3 regions of the Geodermatophilus maliterrae genome follow, and region 1 is predicted to be linked to each of the others. Evidence: riboswitches for the same ligand, from Rfam matches in the RefSeq annotation. Region 1 holds a riboswitch; each other region holds the start of a gene.
The links. Region 1 has a riboswitch for S-adenosylmethionine ahead of purU (formyltetrahydrofolate deformylase). Riboswitches for the same ligand answer to the same signal wherever they lie in the genome.

Region 1 (3,267 bases):
GTGCGTGGAGGAACTCGGCTTCGTCGGCTGCAACCTCAACCCCGACCCCAGCGGTGGCTTCTGGACCTCTCCGCCCCTGACCGACCGCTACTGGTACCCGTTCTACGAGGCGATGGTCGAGCTCGACGTGCCGGCCATGGTGCACGTCTCGGCCTCGGCGACCCCGGTGTTCCACGCGACGGGCGCGTACTACATCAACGCCGACACGACGGCCTTCATGCAGCTCGTCCAGGGTGACCTGTTCACCGACCTGCCGGACCTGCGGCTGGTGATCCCGCACGGCGGGGGAGCGGTGCCCTACCACTGGGGCCGGTATCGCGGGCTGGCCGACATGCTCGGACAGCCGCCGGTGGAGTCCAACGTCATGGGCAACGTCTTCTTCGACACCTGCGTCTACCACCAGCCGGGGATCGACCTGCTGCTGGACGTGGTGGACACCTCGAACGTCCTCTTCGGGTCCGAGATGGTGGGCGCGGTGCGTGGTGTCGACCCGCGGACCAGCCACCACTACGACGACACCCGACGCTACGTCGAGGCGTCAGCCCTCGACGACGAGGCGCGCACCGCGGTCTTCGAGGGCAACGTCAGGCGCGTCTACCCCCGGCTCGACGCGGCGCTGCAGGCCCTGGGGCGGTGACCGCACGCCCCGCGGGACCGACGTGGGTGTCGTCGATCGGCACGTCACGGGCCGGGAGACGGTCTCCGTCGCGTCCCGGTCGGACCGGGGGCCGGTCGTCGCCCACCGGACGGTCAGATCGTCTCGGGTACCCGCAGGTGCGCGATCGCGACGTCGAACTCGGCGGTGGCGACGACCTCGATGCCCATGGCGGGGGCGAACTCCTCCCGGAACTCCCGCGCCCCCTCGCTCGCCTGCTCGACGTGCGCCCGGCTGTCGTAGGAGACGGCCGCCACGGTGAGCCCGTCAGCACGGCGCACCATGATGCTGACACTGCAGAACCCGGGTAGGTCGTCGAGCTTCGGCATCAGTGACAGACGGACGGCGTCCACGGCACGGTTGACGGCGTCGGGCTCGGTGCGGAGCCAGGTGACGCGGGATCGGGACCCTTGCTGGGCCTCGCGCACCCGGTGCATCGCGGCGATCTCCCACTCCTGCACCTCCGGCCGGCCACCGAGGATCTCGGCGGTGCGCTCCGCGGACGACCGGACGCCCTCCCGGCTGGAGCGCATCGCCGCCTCGTCCCGCCAGGACGTCGTGACGATGCAGTGGCCCGAGTCGCGGTCGGCGAGCATCGACAGGCCCACGCAGCCATCCATCCCCCCGACCGCCGGCATGACCTCGTCACCGACGTAGGCGATCACGGCGTCCACCGACCGCGGGTCGCCGTGGATCGTGGTCGATCGGGCGTACATCTCGGTCACTCGTCCTCCGGGTGCTCGCGCGGGTCGGCAGTGCCCCAGCGGCAGCGCTGATCGGCACAGGGTGCCCACGTCCTCGTGCGAGGAGCAACACGGTCGCGGAGACGCCGGGGCCATCGGAGGGGAGGCGTCGCCGACTGCCGGGCCGTCCACCGGTCGACCCGCCGACGGCGCACCTCGTCGCCGCCTCGGCCGCCGGCGCCTCCACCGTGCCGCCAGGTCGTGAGTGCCGGCACGGAGCCCCGGCTCGCCGGCCGGCAACCCCCCGACTGCTGCGGGGCGCCCGGATGGCGACGGCTCGCCGACCGCAGGACGCCGCGCCCACGTCGATTGTCGCGGCCGAGACGACACGTCCTGCCATCCGGGAGAGGTCATCTGCGGCATCCGTCACACCCCTCCGGTGACTAGGTTCGGGGAGCACCGGTCCTCGACGACCCGGCTCAGTGGTCCCACCGGGTCGCCGGGGTCGACCCGGATGCGGCGGGCCGATCGGCTCCGGGGAACGGATCCTTGGGAGGAGGCGTGATGACGAGGCCCGCCGACGCTCAGCACGGCGTCCTGGTGCTGTCCTGCGAGGATGCCCCGGGCATCGTGCACGCGGTGTCCGGACTGCTCGTGCAGGAGCGGTGCACCATCGTCGAGAGCCACCAGTTCGACAGTGCCGCGAGCGGCATGTTCTACATGCGCGTCGAGTTCGCGCACGTCGACGGCGCTCCACTCGACTTCGCCCGTCTGTGCCGGGCCTTCGAGGAGACGGCCCAGCACTTCCGGATGACCTGGCGGATGGCCGACGCGGCCGAGCGGCAGCGCGTGCTGATCATGGTCAGCCAGTACGCGCACTGCCTCAACGACCTCCTCTTCCGCAACTCGATCGGCGAGCTCAACCTCGACGTCGTCGCGATCGTGTCCAACCACCCCGACCTGAACGGCATCGCCGACTTCTACGGCGTCCCCTTCCGGCACATCCCGGTGACCCGCGAGACGAAACCCGAGGCCGAAGCGGCGCTCCTCGACATCGTGCGTGGGGAGCGGGTCGACCTCGTGGTCCTGGCTCGCTACATGCAGATCCTCTCCGACGGCCTGTGCCACCAGCTCGAGGGCCGGGCGATCAACATCCACCACTCGATGCTGCCGAGCTTCAAGGGCGCCCGTCCGTACCACCAGGCGCATGCCCGCGGTGTCAAGTTCATCGGTGCGACGGCGCACTACGTCACCGCGGACCTGGACGAGGGCCCGATCATCGAGCAGGAGATGATCCGCGTCGACCACTCGCTGAGCCCGGAGGAGCTCGCCGCCCGGGGTCGGGAGGCCGAGACCCGGGCCCTCTCGCACGCTGTGCGTTGGCACACCGAGAACCGCGTCATCATCCACGGGAACCGGACCGTCGTCTTCGAGTGAGCGCCGGACGCGACAGCGCCGGTCGAGGGCGCTCCCGGATGCGGACCGGGCCCGGCTGGAGCCGTCGCTGCCCGCTCGGACGGCGTGCGCGGGCGACCGTTCCCACATCACCGGCAAGTCTCGAGCCGGCCACGGCCGACGACGGACGGCGGAGGACGGACGGCGGAGCATGACCGATCTGGTCACGGTGGAGGACTACCGGCGGAAGTCGCGCCGGGTCCTGCCCGCCGTGCTCTACGACCACCTCGAAGGGGGCGCCGGTGATGAGTCCCTGCTGGCGCGCAACCGCGACAGTCTGACCGCGGTCCGGCTCCGCCCCCGCTACCTGCGCGACGTGTCCGTGCGCGACCAGCGGACGACGCTGTTCGGGCGCCAGCACTCCGCACCGCTGGCCATCGCCCCGACGGGGCTCAACGGTGCGATCCGCCCCGGCGGCGACGTCTTCCTCGCGCGAGCAGCGGCACGCGCGGGCATCCCCTTCGTGCTCTCCAC
Region 2 (3,267 bases), on a different contig from region 1:
TCACGTGGCCCGCGCTCCAGTGCCTCACCGTTCCGACCTGATTGGCACTCGGCACTGTCGAGTGCCAATCGAGAGTCTGGCACTCGCCCCTGCCGAGTGCAAGAACGGGGGGTGGCGGCGGACCGTTCCCGCCCCGGGACGACCGAGGCCCGGTCCCCTGCTGGGGACCGGGCCTCGGCTGCGAGCGGACGGCCTCAGGCGGTGCGCACCGCGTCGGCCTGGGGACCCTTCTCGCCCTGCACGACCTCGAAGGTGACCCGCTGACCCTCGTCGAGGCTCTTGTACCCGTCCATCTGGATGGCCGAGTAGTGGACGAAGACGTCCTGGCCGCCGTCGACGGCGATGAAGCCGAAGCCCTTCTCGGCGTTGAACCACTTCACGGTGCCCTGTGCCACGTGTGCTCCCACGATCGTGCGTGCGGACGGACCCCGGGTTCCGGGGGCCGGGTACAGCTCTTCCGCCCGTCGGACACGAACGTGGAACTGACAACCGCGCGAGAACGTACAACAGCGGGAGCCGCCTGGGGAGTCACCCGGTGCAGCGGACATGGCCCGATCGGGGGGTGTGGTCACCCGCCCGGACCGGCGCCGACGCGGAGCCTACGCCCCTACCGGATGAGCCCGGCCGCCCGCACCGACCGCAGCGACGGCTCGACCCGGTGCGTGGGGCCGACGACCGGCTCTAGGGGGTCGAGGGTCTTGAGGCCCTCACCGGTGTTGAGGACGACGGTCTCCTGCGCCGGGTCGAGCAGGCCCCTCTCGACCAGCTGACGCAGGACGGCGACGGTCACCCCGCCCGCGGTCTCGGCGAAGACACCGGTGGTGCGGGCGAGGTCGCGGATGCCCTGCACGATCTCGGCGTCGCCCACCCGGCCGACCGCGCCGCCGGAGCGCCGGATGGCGTCGAGGGCGTAGGGGCCGTCGGCGGGGTTGCCGATGTTCAGCGACTTCGCGATGCCGGTGGGCTTGACCGGCTTGACGACGTCCCAGCCGTTGTCGAACGCGGTGGCGATCGGGTCGCAGCCGGCCGACTGGGCGCCGAACACGCGCCACTCGGTGGCCTCGACGATGCCGGCGGCGACCAGCTCGCGGAAGGCCTTGTCCACCTTGGTCAGCAGCGAGCCCGACGCCATGGGGATGACGACCTGGGCCGGGATCCGCCAGCCCAGCTGCTCGGCGATCTCGTAGCCCATCGTCTTGGAGCCCTCGGCGTAGTAGGGCCGCACGTTCTGGTTGACGAAGGCGGTGTCCTCGAACTCGTCGGTCTCGGCGAGCTCGCTGGTCAGCCGGTTGACGTCGTCGTAGGAGCCGTCGACGGCGACCAGCGTCTGGCCGTAGACCGCCGACTGCACGACCTTGCCCGGCTCGAGGTCGGCCGGGATGAAGACGTAGGAGGGCAGCCCGACGCGGGCGGCGTGCGCGGCCACCGAGTTGGCCAGGTTGCCGGTGGAGGCAGCGGCGATCTTGGCGTAGCCCAGCCGCTTGGCAGCGGTGGCCGCGAGGCTGACCACGCGGTCCTTGAAGGAGTGCGTGGGGTTGGCCGAGTCGTCCTTGACCCACAGCCCGCCGGTGACGCCGAGCTCGGCGGCCAGCCGGTCGGCGCGCACCAGCGGCGTCATGCCCGGGTCGAGCGAGACACGGTCGGCCGGGTCCTGGCCCACCGGCAGCAGGGCGGCGTAGCGCCAGATGTTCTGCGGGCCGGCCTCGATCTGCTCCCGCGTCACCGCGCGCATGCGCTCGGGGTCGTAGTCGACCTCCAGCGGGCCGAAGCACTGCGCGCAGGCGTGCTCGGCGATGAGGCCGAAGGTGGCGCCGCAGTTGCGACAGACCAGGCCTCGGGCGGGGCTCGGGGGCACCGGGCCGCCGGCGCTGGAGTCGGCCTGCAGAGAACCGGGAGCGGTCAGGGTCATGCGACGACTACCTCCTCATCTTCCCCGCGGCGGGCCGTCGAGCCGCGCGGGACGGAATTGGCACCTCTCGCCGCTCGCGCAGCGCGGTTGCCGGGGCTTCACCGGGCCGTGTCCCTCTGCCCCTCTGGATGAGTGGAACGCCGCCGACTCTACCCGGGTCCCGGCGGCCCGCCCGGGCCCGGCCATGCTGAGGACGTGGCAGCGCGCATCGTCTACACCGACCTCGACGGCACGATGGTCGGCCCGCGGGGGTCCTTCTGGCACACCGTCGGCGGCGAGCCCACCGCCGAGCCGGCCACCGCGCTGCTGGAGCTGCACCACGCCGGCGTCCCGCTGGTCATCGTCAGCGGCCGCACCGCCGACCAGGTGACCGAGGCCGGGCGGATCTTCGCCGCCGACGGCGCGATCGCCGAGCTGGGGTCGCTGGTCACGTGGAAGGGCGGCCGGGCGCGCCACCACCTCACCGGCGAGCTGCCCGCCGGGTACGCCGGTCGGACGCCGATGGACGTCATGGCCGAGCTGGGCGTCGTCGAGGCCCTCTGCGCCGCGCACCCCGGCCGGCTGGAGTGGCACGCGCCCTGGCACACCACCCACGAGGGCGACGCGCTGCTGCGCGGCTACGTCGACCCGCTCGCCGTCGACGCGTGGCTGGCCGAGCGGGGTGTGGGGTGGCTGACGCTCAAGGACAACGGCGCCATCCCCGCCTCCGCCCGGCTGGAGCTGGCGCCGGAGGGCCAGCTGGCGCGGGTCTACCACCTCATGCCGCGCGGCATCTCCAAGGGTGCGGCGATCGCCTGGGACCTCGAGCGCCGCGGACTCGACCCCGCCGACGCCGTCGCGGTCGGCGACAGCGTCAGCGACCTGGAGATGGCGCCCGCCGTCGCGCGCTTGTTCATCACCGCCAACGGTGCCGAGGTCGACGGCATGGCGCCGCTGCTGGCCGCCGTCCCCAACGTCACGGTCACCGGGGCCGCGATGGGCGAGGGCTGGGCCCAGGCGATCCGCGCGTCCCTCTAGGACGTGACGTCGCGCCTCGAGAAGTGGCGGAAGGCCAGCGCGGTGAAGACGGCGGCGTAGACCAGCGCCTGCACCACCCCGCGGAAGAGGTCCGAGGAGTCGACCGGCGTCTGCAGCAGGTCGGTCCAGGCGAACTCCTCCGCGGTCGGGAACCAGTCGCGGATGTCACCGAGCTGCTCGACCTGGTCGAGGATCGCGAACACGAACATGGTGAACACCGCCCCGCCGACGGCGGCCAGCGGCGCGTCGGTGACCGTGGACAGCCAGAACGCCAGCGTGCCGACGACGAGCAGGTGGACGGCGAGGTAGCCGAGCATCCCGGCCAGCCGCAGCATCCCCTC
Region 3 (3,267 bases), on a different contig from region 1:
GCTGGCCGAGCCGGCCGGCCCCGGCGTGCGCGTGGACTCCGGCGTCGCCGCGGGCACCGTCGTCGGCTCCGACTACGACCCGATGCTGGCCAAGGTGGTCGCGCACGGCCCCGACCGCGCCGCCGCGCTGACCGCGCTCGACGCCGCCCTGGCCGGCACCGCCGTCCTGGGGGTGACGACGAACGTCGGGTTCGTGCGGCACCTGCTCGCCGATCCCGACGTGCGGGCCGGGGACCTCGACACCGCGCTGCTCGACCGGGTCGCGGCCGCCTACGCGGCCCCGCCGGTGCCCGAGCTCGCCGTCCTCGCCGCCGCGGCGTCGGTGTGGCTGGGCGCCTGGGCCGCGGCCGACCCTACCGACCCGTGGAGCACGCCCACCGGCTTCCGGCTCGGCGACGCCGCACCCTTCGTCGTCCGGCTCGAGGCCGGCGGGCAGCCGCGCACGGTGACGCTGACCGGCACGCCGGCCGCGGCGCGCGCCACGGTCGACGGCGCCGACGCCGGGCCGCTGTCCTGCACGGCCGAGGACGGCGGCCTCGCGCTGGTCCGCGGCGGCGTGCGGTCCCGCTGCCTGGTCGCCGACGACGGGGACGCGCTGTGGGTGCACGCCGAGGGCGCGACCGCACAGCTGCGCCGGGCCCGCCGCGTGGTGCTCCGGCCCGACACGGCCGCGGCACACCCCCCGGAGCTGACCAGTCCCATGCCCGGCTCGGTGATCGCGGTGCCGGTCACCGACGGGCAGACCGTGGCGGCCGGCGACCCGGTGGTCGTCGTCGAGGCCATGAAGATGGAGCACACGCTGCGCGCCCCGGCCGGCGGCGTCGTCGAGCTGCTCGTGGCCGCCGGCGACCAGGTGGCCCTCGACCAGGTGCTCGCCCGGCTCACCCCCGCCTGAGCACGGCAGACGCAGCGGGAGCCGGTGTCCGCCGGCGTGCCACCATGCGCCCATGAGCAGCGACGTCGCCGTCGACGTGAGCGCCCTGGCGATCAACGTCACGATCCCGGAGGACCTCCGCTGGACGGACACCCGACGCGGCGAGGTGTTCCTGCTGACCACGCTCAACGTCCGGCTCCTCCGGGACGGGCACCTCGCGGCGAAGGCCTACGGCCGGCCGGTCGCCGGCGGTCGCGGCACGTACGTCTCGTTCCCCGTCCCCGACCGGGAGGAGCTCGCCGCCCTGGTGGCCGAGGCCGCCGCCCGGGCTGGGGAGCTGTGGACCGCCCACCGCGGTCTCGGCTGACCCCCCGACCGCCGCCTCACCCCCCGGCTGACCAGCGGGGCAGCGACCTCCTAGGATCGGCGCGGGCTCACGAGAGGCAGCGACAAGCACCTGGCTGGCTGCCCGGCAACCTCTCCTCCGTCTGAGGTGCTCCCAGGGGAAGAGCCGGCCGAGCGGCGCCCGCCGCCCGGCAAGGGCGGAGCACCTGTACGCCGCAGGTCCTCCGGAACGAGAGGAGACGGCGCATGACCGACCCGGAGAGCTGGAGCTTCGAGACCCGGCAGATCCACGCCGGCGCCAGTCCCGACCCGACGACGGGCGCCCGCGCGCTGCCCATCTACGCCACCACGAGCTACCAGTTCCGCGACACCCAGCACGCCGCGGACCTGTTCGCGCTGGCCGAGCTGGGCAACATCTACACGCGGATCATGAACCCGACGCAGGACGCGCTCGAGCAGCGCGTGGCCTCGCTCGAGGGCGGCGTCGCGGCGCTCGCGGTGGCCAGCGGCCAGGCGGCCGAGACGCTGTCGCTGCTCAACGTCGCCGAGGCCGGCAGCCACGTCGTCGCCTCGGCGTCGCTGTACGGCGGCACCTACAACCTGCTGCACCACTCGCTGCCCAAGCTCGGCGTCGAGGTGTCCTTCGTCGAGGACCCCGACGACCCGGGGAACTGGCAGTCGCTGGTCCGCGAGAACACCAAGGCCCTCTACGGGGAGTCGATCGGCAACCCGAAGGGCGACGTCCTCGACATCGGCGCCGTCGCCGAGGTCGCGCACCGCAACGGCGTGCCGCTGATCATCGACAACACCATCGCCACGCCCTACCTGGTGCGCCCGCTCGAGCACGGTGCCGACGTCGTCGTGCACTCGGCGACGAAGTACCTGGGCGGGCACGGCACCGCGATCGCCGGCGTCATCGTCGACGGCGGCACGTTCGACTGGACGTCGGGGAGGTTCCCGGGCTTCACCACGCCGGACCCGACCTACCACGGCGTCGTCTACGCCGACCTGGGTGCGCCGGCCTTCGCCCTCAAGGCCCGGGTGCAGCTGCTGCGCGACCTGGGCCCGGCGATCAGCCCGTTCAACGCCTGGCTGATCGTGCAGGGCATCGAGACCCTGTCGCTGCGCATGGAGCGGCACGTGGCCAACGCCCAGCGGGTCGCCGAGTTCCTCGAGGGGCACGACGAGGTCGAGTCGGTGCACTACGCCGGGCTGCCGTCCTCGCCGTGGCACGCCGCCCAGCAGCGCTACGCCCCGCGCGGCGCCGGCGCGGTGCTCGCCTTCGAGATCCGCGGCGGCATCGAGGCGGGCCGGCGGTTCGTCGAGGGCCTGGAGCTGCACAGCCACGTGGCCAACATCGGTGACGTCCGCAGTCTGGTCATCCACCCGGCGTCGACCACGCACTCGCAGCTGACGCCCGAGGAGCAGCGGACCACGGGCGTCACGCCCGGCCTGGTGCGCCTGGCCGCCGGGCTCGAGGGCATCGACGACATCCTCGCCGACCTCGAGGCGGGGTTCCGGGCCGCCAAGGGCGCGTAGCCAGGACCGAGCTCGCGAGGTCCGCATGAGCAGAGCGTTCCGGGTGCGGGACGTCCCGGCGTCCCGCACCCCGCCGCGCACCGGCGGGTGGCGCGACGGCGACCCCTCGGGGGACCGGCTCTTCCTCGACCTGGACGGACCGGTCCGGCTCGAGCGCGGCGGGGTGCTGCCCGGCGTCCGGGTCGCCTACGAGACCTGGGGCACGCTGGCCCCGGACGGCGGCAACGCGGTGCTCGTCGAGCACGCGCTGACCGGCGACAGCCACGTCACCGGGCCCGCGGGACCCGGCCACCCGACGCCGGGCTGGTGGTCGACGCTGGTCGGGCCGGGGGCGCCGCTGGACACCGACCGGTTCCTCGTCGTCTGCGCGAACGTGCTCGGCGGGTGCCAGGGCACGACCGGCCCGTCGTCGACCGCGCCCGACGGGCGGCCGTGGGGCTCGCGGTTCCCCGAGGTGACCGTGGGCGACCAGGTGCTGGTCGAGGCCGCGCTCGCCGACGCGCTCGGCG

Region 2: it holds a riboswitch for S-adenosylmethionine, as region 1 does, so the genes downstream of both, thrC (threonine synthase) here and purU (formyltetrahydrofolate deformylase) in region 1, are expected to answer to the same signal.
Region 3: it holds a riboswitch for S-adenosylmethionine, as region 1 does, so the genes downstream of both, ABQ292_RS05905 (bifunctional o-acetylhomoserine/o-acetylserine sulfhydrylase) here and purU (formyltetrahydrofolate deformylase) in region 1, are expected to answer to the same signal.

The regions. Positions count from the first base shown of each region.
Region 1 is NZ_JBFNXQ010000005.1:38,307-41,573, reverse strand. It holds gene ABQ292_RS02890 (amidohydrolase family protein) at 1-637, shown strand, start outside; gene ABQ292_RS02885 (antibiotic biosynthesis monooxygenase) at 751-1,371, opposite strand; SAM riboswitch class IV at 1,597-1,672, shown strand; gene purU (formyltetrahydrofolate deformylase) at 1,903-2,775, shown strand; gene ABQ292_RS02875 (alpha-hydroxy-acid oxidizing protein) at 2,945-3,267, shown strand, end outside.
Region 2 is NZ_JBFNXQ010000060.1:25,079-28,345, forward strand. It holds gene ABQ292_RS17375 (cold-shock protein) at 195-395, opposite strand; gene thrC (threonine synthase) at 608-1,909, opposite strand; SAM riboswitch class I at 1,922-2,044, opposite strand; gene ABQ292_RS17385 (HAD family hydrolase) at 2,105-2,926, shown strand; gene ABQ292_RS17390 (ABC transporter permease) at 2,923-3,267, opposite strand, start outside.
Region 3 is NZ_JBFNXQ010000011.1:49,486-52,752, forward strand. It holds gene ABQ292_RS05895 (acetyl/propionyl/methylcrotonyl-CoA carboxylase subunit alpha) at 1-895, shown strand, start outside; gene ABQ292_RS05900 (hypothetical protein) at 948-1,241, shown strand; SAM riboswitch class IV at 1,307-1,423, shown strand; gene ABQ292_RS05905 (bifunctional o-acetylhomoserine/o-acetylserine sulfhydrylase) at 1,466-2,758, shown strand; gene metX (homoserine O-acetyltransferase MetX) at 2,784-3,267, shown strand, end outside.